Linked DNA regions of Thermogemmata fonticola. The protein of the gene in region 2 binds, or shares a complex with, the protein of the main gene of each other region. Links are inferred from orthologs where the notes say so. Each region holds a gene or a part of one and is shown on either strand. Other genes may lie near its edges.

What was found.
Region 1: pnp (region 2) and rny share a complex: the UniProt entries of both Bacillus subtilis proteins name them as parts of the possible RNA degradosome complex. The link is inferred for Thermogemmata fonticola from one-to-one orthologs.

Annotation. Positions count from the first base shown.
Region 1 is NZ_JACEFB010000002.1:552,699-555,728, forward strand. The notes cover bases 53-2,931. They hold rny (ribonuclease Y), read left to right. Parts: upstream 53-561; coding sequence 562-2,301; downstream 2,302-2,931. Other genes in these bases: H0921_RS05660 (hypothetical protein), read right to left, coding at 2,238-2,612; H0921_RS05665 (STN domain-containing protein), read left to right, coding at 2,611-2,931. In the rest of the region: more of H0921_RS05665, read left to right, coding at 2,932-3,030. UniProt on the Bacillus subtilis protein: Endoribonuclease that initiates mRNA decay. Initiates the decay of all SAM-dependent riboswitches, such as yitJ riboswitch. Involved in processing of the gapA operon mRNA, it cleaves between cggR and gapA.
Region 2 is NZ_JACEFB010000018.1:62,063-65,146, forward strand. The notes cover bases 98-3,030. They hold pnp (polyribonucleotide nucleotidyltransferase), read right to left. Parts: upstream 2,682-3,030; coding sequence 513-2,681; downstream 98-512. Other genes in these bases: H0921_RS16450 (two-component system sensor histidine kinase NtrB), read right to left, coding at 98-356; rpsO (30S ribosomal protein S15), read right to left, coding at 2,861-3,030. Outside these bases: more of H0921_RS16450, read right to left, coding at 1-97; more of rpsO, read right to left, coding at 3,031-3,084. UniProt on the Bacillus subtilis protein: Involved in mRNA degradation. Catalyzes the phosphorolysis of single-stranded polyribonucleotides processively in the 3'- to 5'-direction. Necessary for competence development in Bacillus subtilis.

The sequences.
Region 1 (3,030 bases), on a different replicon or contig from region 2:
CCCTTCTCCCGCCGCTGCGGTGGTGCCCTCATCCCCCGGCCCCTTCTCCCGCCGCTGGGGTGGTGCCCTCATCCCCCGGCCCCTTCTCCCGCAGCGGCGGGAGAAGGGGAGATGAAGAGGTGTGCGGCGGCGGGTTGCAGCAACGGCGAGAAAAGGTGATAATATCTTCATAGACAAGGCTTTCTTCCTGATGGGACGCGCGGCAACGTGCCGGCTTGCGGGGAACTGCGGGCCGGGCGCGAGCCATTGGGGGGAAAGTGAGCCGATCTGCGTGGGATCGGCCGTCCGCGTTGTGCGTGGACGAGTAGCCATGGTAGGAAGTTTATATTTGCGGAGCGAGCGGTTCAGGGCAGTGGTCCGTGGTCTGCGAGCTTTACTCGCGGGCCTGCTGGGGTGTTTATGCTATCTGGCCGGCGGGATGGTATGTGCGGTGTGGATGGGGGACGGCCGTGCGCCGGGCTGGCGTCGCCGTTTCCGCAGCCGGGATGGCCACGACCTGCCGCCGCCGAGGTCTAAGCCGAGGACCCTCAGGAACCGTTCGCTTCCTGGAGTATACGTCCTATGGAGCCGCTCCATGCCCTGCTCGCCGGTGCGGCAGCGCTTGTGGCAGCGGGCGGAGGCGGATATTGGTGGTGGCGGCGGCGACAGGCGCCCGGCCCCGCCGATTCGGCTTCCCCTGCTCCTTCCCCACCGGCGGATCATGTTGCTAGACCTGCCTTTACTCCTTCTCCCGCGGTTAGCAGTGCGAGCCTTGCCGCTGTTTCCTCCGCCCCGCCTGCCGCAGTTCCCGCTTCCACGGACGGCATGGCGGCGGAAAAGTCTTCGCAGGTCCTGCTGGAATCGCAGCGGGAAGCCCGTGTGCTGGTGGAACAGGCGCGGGTGCAAGCCCAGCAGTTGCTCCGTGATGCCGAGCTGCAAGCGCGCGATTTGGCCATGCGGCGCCGGGAGGAACTCAATCGGGAACTGGAAGCCGCTCGTGCGGAGCTGCGCGAACAGGAACGGCGGTTAGAGAAGCGCGAAGCCGCCCTGGAGCAGAAGCTGCGCGAACTCCAGCGAAAGGAAAAACACCTCGAACAGACCCGCGAAAAACTCGCCGAACGGCGGGAGCAGTGGGAAAAAAAGCACCACCAGCTTGACGAGCTGCTCGCCCAGCAGATGCAGCAGTTGCAGCAGATCAGCGGTCTGAGCCGGGAAGGGGCGGAAAAACTTCTGCTGGAACGGCTGGAAAAGGAGCTAGCGGCGGAGCTGGCCGAGCGCATTCGCCGCCATGAGGAACGCGTTCGGGAAATTGCGGAGCAAAAAGCGCGGGAAATCCTGGCGACGGCCATCCAGCGCTGGTCCGCCCAGTACACTTCCACGCTGACCGTCAGCACCGTCGATATTCCCTCGGACGACATCAAGGGTCGCATCATCGGCCGGGAAGGGCGCAATATCCGCACCTTCGAGAAGATCACCGGCGTGGATGTCATCGTGGACGATACCCCCGGCGTGGTCGTGGTGTCGGCCTTCGACAACGTGCGGCGGGAGACGGCCCGGCGTGCTCTGGTCCGGCTCATCGAAGATGGACGCATCCACCCCAGCCGCATCGAAGAGGTGGTCAGCGAAACCCAGGCGGAGATGGAAAAATACCTCATGGAGTTGGGGCGTCAGGCCGCCCGCGATGCCGACGTGCAGTTGCTGCACGACAAGCTGATCCACCTGCTCGGCCGCTTGCATTTCCGCACCTCCTACAGCCAAAATGTCCTGGCGCATTCGGTGGAAGTGGCCCATCTCTGCGGGCTGATGGCCGGGGAGCTGGGCTTGAACCCCGCCCTGGCCCGGCGCTGCGGCTTGCTCCACGACATCGGCAAAGCCGCAGACCATGAGATGGAAGGCGGCCATCCCAAGGTGGGGGCGGAACTGGCCCGCCGCTATGGCGAGAACAACCCGGATGTGCTCCACGCCATCCAGTGCCATCACGATGACATCACCAGCGACCACATCTACACCGTGCTGGTCGCCGCCGCCGACGCCATCAGTGCCAGCCGTCCCGGTGCACGCCGCGAAACCCTGGAAAAATACATCCGCTGGATGGAAGAACTGGAAGCGGTCGCCTGTAGCTTCCCCGAAGTGGAACAGGCCTTTGCCATCCAGGCGGGACGCGAGTTGCGGGTCATCGCCAACGCCCACAAGACCACGGACGCCGACGCCGCCCGGCTCTGCCGTGAAATCGCCCGTGCCATCGAGCAGCAACTGGACTACCCCGGCGAGATCAAAGTCACCGTCATCCGCGAGACGCGCTTTGTGGACACGGCCCGCTGAGCGCCGCGGTCGGGAAGCGAACCGGAGGCGGGGTCGGCTTCCCTAGCGGGGTCGGCATTCCTAGCGGGGTCGATTTCCCCGGATTCCTTGGATATGCCGCCGATGCCGCCAGCAAGGAGGACGCCGACCGTAACGATGGCAGCGGGTCCAGAAAGGCCGGTCGTAGGGATCGGTCCCTGGGCGAAAGCCTCCGCGGCGGAAGCAATTTCCTGGCAAACGGCCGGCGGCGGGGGTACGTTGAGAGAAAGAGGAGGCGTGGTGCCGGCGGGGGCAGGTCCAGGCGGCAGCGGACGAAGGAGGCGCAAAGCCATGTGTCCAGCGAAGTCTTGGGTGCGCGGGGCCAGTGCGCTGTGCGGTTTGGTGTGGATCGGAGCGCTGACCGTCTGGGGTCAACCTCCGCGGCCACCGGCGCCGGCGGACCCCCTCGCCCGACGGCAGGTCGCGGACCAGAAGGCCCAGGCAATGGTCCAGGAAGCGATCACTCTGGCCCAGCGCTATGCCCGGACCAACCCGGCCAAAGCCGTGCAGGTCCTCCGTAGCGCCCTGGCGGACATCGAAACCTCCGCGGCGATCAGCCCCACCATGCGGCAGCAGTTGAGCGGGCAGTTGCAGGCGGCCATCGCCCAGGTCCAGGGTCGGCCCGTGCCGCCTCCGCCCGCCGAACCCGGACGCCCCAGCCCGCAGGACCTCCAGAAAAGCCGACAGCAAGCCTACGAACGCTACCTCGCT
Region 2 (3,084 bases):
AAGCCGCCCGCCGCCTGGGCCAGCTCCTGATACGCCGCCAAAAGGTCGTTCCCGCCGGAGGGTGCCGGACTGCTTTCCCCTGGACGCGGTCCCGCCGCCGCGGCACCTCCCTCACCCCCTCTGGCTTCAGAAGCCGGGGAGCTGGCATCGTCCGAGGAGGGAGAAGTAGCCGTGGGGGCACTGGCCGGCGCCGCGGGGGGCAAGGGCGGGGTAGCAGCCGATGGCGACGACGAAGGAGAAGCGTCCGAAGCCGTCGGCGGTTCGTCCGAGACGGGGGTTGAGTCCGTCGTATTCGCTGGAGCTGGCGGGGGGGACGCCGAGGAGGCAGCCGAGATGGACGCCGAAGAGCCGCTCATGATACGCCCTCACTCACCGGCGGACGTTTGGGGAATGGATCGCGGGGAATGCGGCGTTCGTTCTTCGGAGAGCGCCGGGGAGGGGTTCCTCTCCACGGGGGAACTCGCGGTTCGCGGCGGACGGCTTCGGCGGTGCATTTGGCCCCACGCGGTGCCTTAGCGGCGGGGTGTCGGGGAGGGAGTCCGCCCGCGACTGCGGTCCCCATTGCCGCCGTTGTCGCCCCCGCCCGCCGTCAGCAGCGCCTTGCGGGAGAGCTTGATCCGGCCCTGGTCGTCGATGGCGATGACCTTGACCAGGACGCGGTCGCCCACTTGCACCACATCCTCCACACGGCCCACGTAGCCGACATCCAGCTCCGAGATGTGGCACAGGCCGTCACGTCCGGGGGCGATCTCGATGAAAGCCCCGAACTCCTTGATGGAGATCACCTTGCCCTCGTAGATCGCTCCGATGCGGATTTCCGCACCCAGGGCTTCGATCCGGCGGCGGGCTTCCTCCACCCCGGCGCTGTCGGTCCCCGCGATGGACACCGTGCCGTCATCCTGCACCTCGATCTTCGTCGCCGTCTCATCTTGCAGAGCACGGATGTTCTTGCCTCCTGGACCGATGAGCAAACCGATCTTGTCCGGCGCAATCCGGGTGGTGACCAGCCGCGGGGCATAGGCGCTGATCTCCTTGCGCGGGGCGGACAAGCTCTGGAGCATGATCTTGAGAATCTGCATCCGCGCCTCACGGGCCTGATCCAACGCCTGCCGGATGATTGGCTCCGTGATCCCTTCGATCTTGATGTCCAACTGCACCCCCGTGATTCCCTTCTGCGTCCCCGCCACCTTGAAGTCCATGTCCCCGTAGTGGTCCTCATCCCCCTGGATGTCCGTCAGCAGGGCGTAACGTTCCCCTTCGGTCACCAGGCCGATGGAAATCCCCGCCACGGGACGCTTGATGGGCACCCCCGCATCCATCAGGGCCAGGGTTCCTCCGCACACGGTCGCCATGCTCGAAGAACCGTTGGATTCCAGAATCTCCGAGACCAGGCGGATGGTGTAGGGGAAGCGTGTCGGCGGCGGAATGACCGCCTTGAGCGACCGCTCGGCCAGCATGCCGTGGCCGATCTCCCGCCGGCCCGGTCCGCGGATCGGCTTGCACTCCCCCACCGAATACGGCGGGAAGTTGTAGTCCAGCATGAACTTCTTGGAGTATTCCTCGAAGAGGTCATCGACCTTCTGCTCATCGGCGATGGTGCCCAGAGTGGCCACGACCAGGGCCTGGGTTTCCCCACGCTGGAAGACGGCTGAGCCGTGTGTCCGCGGCAACACCGCCACTTCGCAGGAGACCGGCCGCAATTCCCGGTGGCCTCGCCCGTCGATCCGCGTGCCGCTGAGCGTGATCTCCTTGAAAATCCGCTCCCGCAAGGCGGCGAACGCCTCGTAAATCTGCACCAGGTTGTACTTCGGCTTGCCGCTCTCATCCACCTGCACAAGATACTCCGCCTGAATGCGCTGCTTGAGTTCTTCGATGGCCGCCAGGCGCTGCTGCTTCCCTTTGGTCAGGTAGCGCTCGCGGAACTCCGCGCCGAAGCGGGCGTGGAACTCATCAACCAGCGGATTGGGCGGCGGCGGCGCCGGCAACTCCTTGGCCGGCAAACCTGCTGCTTCCCGCAGCCGCTCGATGGCGGTGATCGTCTCCTGACAGTAGCGGTGGGCCGTCAGAATGGCCTCGGCCATGTCCGCTTCCGGCAGCTCGCGGGCGAACCCTTCGATCATGCAGACGGCCTCGCGCGTCCCCGCCACCACCAGGTCCAGATCGCTCTCTTCCAGTTGTTCCACGCTGGGCATGACCACCCATTGTCCCGCCAGGCGCCCCAACCGCACGGCCCCATACGGCTTGAGGAAGGGAATGTCCGAGATGTGCAGAGCCGCACTGGCGCCGATCATCGCCAACACATCGGGATCGTTCTCCTTGTCCACCGACAGCACCGTGGCGTGGATCTGCACCTCGTTCGTGTAATTCGGGGGAAAGAGCGGACGGGTGGGCCGGTCGATGAGCCGGGACGTGAGGATTTCCTTGGTGGTGGGGCGGGTTTCTCGCTTGATGAAACCGCCGGGGAATTTCCCCGCCGCGTAGGTGCGCTCGCGGTACTCCACCTGTAAAGGGAAGAAGTCCCGGCCCGGAATCGCTCCCCCCGCCACCACCGCCACAATCACCGCGGTATCCCCGTAGCGGGCCAGCACCGCCCCGTGCGCCTGCCGGGCCAGCCGCCCCGTCTCCAACACCAACGTCCGATTTCCTAACGGATACTCCACACGCGCCGGTTGTGCACTCACGGATATGTCCCTTTCCCACTCGAATGACCAAAATGCTGTTCACCAAAGGGTGGCGCAGACACGCCGCCGGAGAGGGGAGGAAGACCGCTCGCCTACTGCCCGCCGAGCATGGACCCGAATGACCCATGCCCCATCCGTCGCGGCGGCCGTCCCTACCCACCGCGACACCCAACCGTCCCTCACTTGCGCAAACCCAGCTTGTTGATCACCGCCAAATACCGCTCCCGGTCCGTCTCCCGCAGATACTTCAGCAAGCGGGTCCGATGGCTCACCATCTTGAGCAATCCCCGCCGACTGGCAAAATCCTTCTTGTGCACCCGCAGATGCTCCGTCAACTCATTGATCCGCGCCGTCAGCAACGCGATCTGCACCTCGGGAGAACCCGTATCACCCTCCGACCGCC